One region of the Streptococcus sp. 27098_8_82 genome, then DNA from elsewhere that is predicted to be linked to it. Evidence: predicted binding sites of a transcription regulator. Region 1 holds the regulator's gene; the other holds the start of a gene.

Region 1 (3,419 bases):
CAGAAGTCGATGAACTTCTCCGAAAAGTGGGGCTTTATGATAGTCGCAACAAGGTGGCTGAAAAACTATCTACGGGTATGAAGCAGCGCATGTTGCTGGTCCGAGCCTTGATTAATCGACCTAAACTGCTCTTCTTGGATGAGCCAACCAGTGGTTTAGATCCGTCAACCTCTCGCACCATTCACGAATTGCTGCTGGAACTAAAAGCTCAGGGGACAACTATTTTTTTGACGACTCATGATATGCAAGAAGCTACCCTCTTGTGTGATCGCTTGGCCTTGCTAAGTAAAGGAAAATTAGTCGAAGTGGGCAGTCCGCATGAGATAATCCAAAAGTATAATACAGATAAGAAGGTTCGTTTAGAATATGAAGATTTGACGACGAAGACAGTTACCTTTGATGAACTGCAAGGTGGTTTGGATTTGTCCAACGTTATCAGTATTCATTCCTGCGAACCAACTTTGGAAGATGTTTTTATCACGTTGACAGGAGGTACCTTAAATGTCTAATAAATTCAAAGGTATGATTTGGCTGAGAGGTCAAGTGACACTAGCTAATAAAAGTATTCTATTGCAGGTTTTTATGCCGATTTTCCTCATTTTTCTCTATAAATTTATTTTTTCTCTGAATGGAGCAGGTAAGGAAATTGGAGTGGATAAACTAGCTATTATGTTGCTTACGATCTCTCTGCCTTTCTCTCTAGCCATGTCTGTTGGAACACCCATTATTATAATCTTAGCTGAGGAAAGGGAAAAACGTAATTTGCAAAGTTTGCGCTTGGCTGGTGTGACAGCGGGTCAATACATTCTCTCTGCTTTAATCTGGCCTGCGATTATTGGGATTTTTTATATCGTTATTACCCCACTTTTGGTGGGAGCCAAGCTTTCTAATCATCTGTTCAGCTATAGTTTGGTTCTCTTATTGACCATGCTGGTCTTAATTTTCTTCTTTTTAATGGTTGGTCTGTTTTGTAAAAATCAGGTCATGGCACAATCTCTTAGTGTTCCAGCCATGCTCTTGGCGGCATTTATTCCTATGTTTTCAAATATGAGCGAGGATTTATTTAAGGTGCTGCGTTATAGCTTTATGGGCCTCTTTACTAGTTATATGAAAGATTGGTCTCATTTCCATTTATGGAGCGGAGAATTCTTGGCTCTTGTAGTTTGGCTGCTTCTTTTTTCAGGAATTTCTTTCTATTTGATGCGCCGTTTGCAAATCTTGGACGACTAATCTAGGTCGCTAGACCGATTTTTAGCACTCTTGTAAAAAGAGTGCTAATTTTTTGAGTTTTTGTCTTGACTTTGGAGTAGAAGAGTGTATAATAGAATCATGAGTTAGCACTCGAGGTGGCTGAGTGCTAATTGACAGCAGAATCTTTATTGGAGGTGATGCCGTGGTCACGGAGCGTCAAAATGAGATTTTGAATTTGATTATTGATATCTTTACCAAGACTCACGAGCCGGTCGGCTCCAAAGCCCTGCAGGATTCTATCAATTCCAGTAGTGCCACCATCCGAAACGATATGGCAGCTTTGGAAAAGCAGGGGCTTCTGGAAAAGGCGCATACGTCCAGCGGCCGTAAGCCTAGCGTGGCTGGTTTTCAGTACTTTGTCAAGCATTCTCTGTCCTTTGATCGTCTCGCTGAGAATGAACTTTATGAGGTTATCAAAGCCTTTGACCATGAGTTTTTCAACTTGGAGGACATTCTTCAACAGGCAGCGGACCTTTTAACCAAGCTCAGTGGATGCACGGTTGTTGCACTGGATGTAGAACCCAGTCGGCAGCGTTTGACAGCTTTTGACATCGTTGTGCTCAGTCAGCACACGGCTCTGGCGGTCTTCACCTTGGATGAGTCCAATACCATCACTAGTCAGTTTATGATTCCGCGCAACTTCTTAAAAGAAGACCTGGATAGGCTTAAAGGCCTAGTAAGGGAGCGGTTCTTGGGACAGACAGTGCTGGACATCCATTACAAGATTCGGACGGAAATTCCGCAGATTATCCAGCGCTATTTCACTACGACGGACAATGTCATCCAGCTTTTTGAGCATATCTTTGGTGATATTTTCAAGGAAAATGTGATTCTGTCTGGCAAGGTTCAGCTCTTGGAATTCTCAGACCTGACGGCCTATCAGTTTTTTGATGACCCGCAGAAAGTAGCATTTGAAATTCGCGATAGTTTGGCTGAAGATCAGATGCAAAGCGTGCGCGTGGCAGACAGTAGAGAAAGCTGTTTGGCTGATTTGACACTGATTTCCAGCAAATTCCTGATTCCTTATCGAGGCTTTGGAGTGCTGGCAGTTGTCGGTCCGGTCAATCTTGACTACCAACGACTGGTCAGTCAGATGAATGTCGTCAACCGCGTGCTGACTATGAAACTAACCGACTTCTATCGTTACCTTAGCAGTAATCACTACGAAGTCCACTAAATATAGTATAAATATTCCTAAAAAGGAGGTGCCTTGTGGCAAAACATAAACAAGAAGAACATCCAGAAGATGTGGAAGTAAAAGAGGAAGCTGTAGAAACAGCTGAGCAAGCTGAATCAGTAAGCCCTGAAAAATCAGAGTTAGAACTAGCTAATGAGCGGGCAGAAGATTTTGAAAACAAATATCTCCGCGCTCATGCAGAAATGCAGAACATCCAGCGCCGAGCAAATGAAGAACGCCAGCAGCTGCAAAGATACCGCAGCCAGGATTTGGCAAAAGCTATTTTGCCTTCGATAGATAATCTGGAGCGCGCGCTTGCCGTTGAAGGTCTGACAGATGATGTCAAAAAGGGGCTGGAAATGGTGCAGGAAAGCTTGATTCATGCTCTCAAAGAAGAGGGCATCGAAGAAATTCCAGCTGACGGAGCTTTTGACCATAACTATCATATGGCCATTCAAACAGTTCCAGCTGATGATGAGCACCCAGCTGACACTATAGCGCAGGTCTTCCAAAAAGGCTACAAACTTCATGACCGTATCCTGCGCCCAGCAATGGTAGTGGTCTATAACTAGGCTAGAAAACTTGAAAAATCTTGTCCGAAACGACAATAAACTATGAAGAAAGATAAAAAATTGTTCAGCTTTGCAATAGTGAGCGAAGCGAACCAAAGACGATACTCTTCGCCGTGGCGCTATTCGCGCAAACTTTGAGACCTTAGGCTCAAAGTTTAGTCAAAGAGATTGATAAAGTCAAGCTCTGACGGCGCCGCCACCTAAGAAGAGTACCAAAAAGAAAATAGAATATAAAATTTAAGGAGAAAAACATATGTCTAAAATTATCGGTATTGACTTAGGTACAACAAACTCAGCAGTTGCAGTTCTTGAAGGAACTGAGAGCAAAATCATTGCAAACCCAGAAGGAAACCGTACAACACCATCTGTAGTGTCATTCAAAAATGGTGAAATCATCGTTGGTGATGCGGCAAAACGTC
Region 2 (3,419 bases), on a different contig from region 1:
CGACAGCATCCAGTACGTTGATATAGGCAGTACCACCACCTGAAACGATTCCTTCTTCTACCGCTGCACGGGTTGCGTTAAGGGCATCTTCGATGCGGAGTTTCATTTCTTTAAGTTCTGTTTCGGTTGCAGCTCCAACCTTAATCACAGCTACGCCACCAGACAATTTAGCTAGGCGCTCTTGCAGTTTTTCACGGTCAAACTCAGAAGTGCTACTTTCAATCTGTGACTTAATGACTGCCACACGGTTAGCAATGGCTTCAGGATTACCAGAACCTTCTACAATCACAGTGCTGTCTTTATCAACAGTGACTTTAGAAGCTTGTCCAAGCGCTTCAATCGTAGCGTCTTTGAGCTCTAAACCAAGATCATCTGTAATCACTGTACCGCCCGTCAAGATAGCGATGTCTTCCAACATAGCCTTACGACGATCACCAAAGCCAGGTGCCTTGACAGCTACGACATTAAAGGTTCCTCGAATCTTGTTAAGAACAAGTGTTGGCAGAGCTTCACCGTCCACATCATCCGCCACAATCAAAAGCGGACGGTTAGTTTTCAAGATATTTTCCAATAATGGCAGAATCTCTTGAATATTAGAAATTTTCTTGTCAGTAATCAAGATGTAAGGATTGTCCAGTTCGGCTACCATTTTTTCATTGTCGGTTACCATGTACTGAGACAAGTAGCCGCGGTCAAACTGCATTCCCTCAACTACATCCAGCTCAGTTTCCATCCCTTTGGACTCTTCGATAGTAATAACGCCGTCATTTCCAACTTTTTCCATAGCTTCAGAGATGTACTCGCCGACTTTCTCGCTGCGAGAAGAAACGGCAGCAACCTGAGCAATAGCTTCCTTGTTGGAAACTGGTACTGAGTTAGATTTCAGGGCTTCAACAGCTGTTGCAACGGCTGCTTCAATTCCACGGCGGATACCGATTGGATTAGCACCAGCTGTAACATTCTTAATTCCCTCGCGAACGATGGCCTGTGTTAAAACAGTTGCTGTTGTTGTTCCGTCACCAGCAATATCATTGGTTTTTGAAGCAACTTCTGACACTAGCTTAGCGCCCATATTTTCAAAATGGTCTTCCAGTTCGATTTCCTTGGCAATGGTTACACCGTCATTGGTGATAAGGGGTGAGCCAAAGGATTTTTCCAAAACGACATTGCGGCCTTTAGGACCCAAAGTCACCTTGACAGTATTTGCTAAGATGTCAACTCCACGAACCATACTGCTTCTTGCATCTGCTGAAAATTTAATATCTTTTGCCATTTTATTATTCCTCTCTTCTAATCTTACTCGACAACTGCTAGAATATTGGCTTCACTGACTAAGAGATAAGTTTCATCTCCGTCCTTGACTTCCACGCCTGCGTGATTTTCTACGAGAACCTTGTCCCCTTCCTTGACACTCAGGGCTACCAGCTCACCGTTCAAAGTACGAATACCTTGACCGACTGCTACAACTTCAGCTGTCTTAGTCGCTGCTTGGCCGTTGCCCGCAATGACAAATCCGCCAACTTTCTGCTCTTTTTCTTCTACTTTCAAGACCACACGGTCTCCTAATGGTTTTAACATAGTTTTCCTCCAAAGATTGAATTTTTAGCACTCTAAACTATCGAGTGCTAATCTATAGTTATTATTTTATCACTTGGTCAGAAATAGTCAAGAAAAAAACCGGCTAGATGAAAGAAAAATTTTATTTTTTCTTAACTTGGCCCTAAACTCAAAAAAACAAGTCCGAGCTAAAATCCTCTCAGACTTGTCTTTAGGGGGAATGTCTATCTTGCAAGTTTTAGTTTTGCTTCAAAATCATCAATCACTTTTTGCAGATTTAGGCGTCCTCTATAGATACCATAGCCAAACAAAAGCATGGCTAAGATTCCTAGTAGAGCTAGGACGATTCCTGCAATCAGTGCTAGGAGATTGGTCTCATGAAAGAGATAAATCAGAACAAGACCGATGCTGGCAATGGCAAAGAAGAGACTGAACCAGCGTCCTAGATTTTCAATCATATGCTTCTGGTAGTGAATTTCTGTTTCATAGCCTTGAATCAATTCTTGTTCTGTCATGATCTTCTCCGTTCTTTCTTTTACTCTGCTCAAACAAATTTGTATTAGACTAGCTGCAAATCGGACTTACTGCCAGCCTAAAATTGAGCGAGAATTAGTATTTAAGTTGAGGGTCAAAGATGCCAAGCGCTACACCAATCAAAGCAATGACAACCAAGAGGAGCATAACAAGGTTTGGTGATACCTTTTTCTTAGCCATCAGCCACCAGCAAAGAGTGATAAAGCCAGCTGTTAAGAGCCCTGGATAAACACCGTCAATCTTTTCTTGCAGCTTCAGGAAGGCTTCGCCATCAGCATTTTTCAGCTCTAATGAAGTCGTTACAGAGACCCAAGTTGCAGCAACTGCCCCGATAACCATACCACCAATGACACTGATTGCCTTACGAAGCGCCTGTCCTTTAGGTCCTACAAGGAACTCTACCGCCTTGTCCCCTAATTCATAGCCTTTGAAGTAGGCAAAGCGCATACCGCCATAGATGAGAACATTCCAGACAAGGATGTAGAAGAGAGCGCCGATAGGATTTCCACCTTTAGAGAGGCCAAGGGCAATCCCCAGCAGAACTGGAATCAAAGTTCCAACCACCAAAGAATCACCGATACCCGCGATAGGTCCCATGAGACCGGCACGCATACCATTGATAGTTTCGCCGTCAACAGCGTCACCATTGGCACGCGCTTCTTCCAAACCAGCTGTAATCCCCACTACCAAAGCCCCGAGCTGAGGTTCTGTATTGAAGAAAGCTGTATAGGTCTGCATAGCTTCTTTCTGCTCTGCTTTGTCTTTGTAGAGTTCTTCCACGATTGGCAGCATAGAGGTCAAGTAGCCGAAAGTCTGCATGTGCTCTTGAGAGAAGCAAGTCAAATGACCATAGTACCAATGGTGGAATGATTTCGCTAAAGTCTTTTTAGTTATTTTCTTTCTTTCAGCCATCTTAGATATCCTCCTCATCGTCATCAAAGTCAGTTCCACCAGCCGGCGCGGTTACTCGAGCTGATTTGATTACTTCCAATTCATAGTAAATTACTGCAAAAATCAATGAAACAACTGCACTGGCAACCAAATTAAGACCAAGTGATTTAGCCAAGGTGAAGCCCACAAAGAATGGGATAAAGTCAGTAGCCTTGGTAACGATTTGTTTCAAAAGAATGGCAATACCGACACATGGGAGAAGAGCTCCGACTGTAAAGAGGGATTTCATGATGAAGCCATCCATTGGCAGGTGAGTCTTCATCAGTTCAACCATATTCGGACCAAACTTCGTGATGATCATGGTTGGGAGGAAAGAGAAGACAAAGTGGGAAATCCAAGGATAGACCCAGTCAACAGCGTAAAGCTTTTTGAATTCG

What was found. Region 1 encodes HrcA, which represses chaperone genes, less so after heat shock. Its sites were predicted from a motif close to TTAGCACTCNNNNNNNNNGAGTGCTAA; they were not measured.
Region 2: a site for HrcA is predicted at 1,603-1,629, ahead of groES (co-chaperone GroES). Genes of this name have one in related genera too.

The regions. Positions count from the first base shown of each region.
Region 1 covers NZ_JAPVYB010000003.1:260,139-263,557, forward strand. The annotation lists gene O3627_RS07450 (ABC transporter ATP-binding protein) at 1-509, shown strand, start outside; gene O3627_RS07455 (ABC transporter permease) at 502-1,230, shown strand; gene hrcA (heat-inducible transcriptional repressor HrcA) at 1,394-2,428, shown strand; gene grpE (nucleotide exchange factor GrpE) at 2,464-3,000, shown strand; gene dnaK (molecular chaperone DnaK) at 3,254-3,419, shown strand, end outside.
Region 2 covers NZ_JAPVYB010000010.1:60,088-63,506, reverse strand. The annotation lists gene groL (chaperonin GroEL) at 1-1,273, opposite strand, end outside; gene groES (co-chaperone GroES) at 1,297-1,578, opposite strand; gene O3627_RS11170 (hypothetical protein) at 1,782-2,072, opposite strand; gene O3627_RS11165 (PTS system mannose/fructose/sorbose family transporter subunit IID) at 2,167-3,021, opposite strand; gene O3627_RS11160 (PTS mannose/fructose/sorbose/N-acetylgalactosamine transporter subunit IIC) at 3,005-3,419, opposite strand, start outside.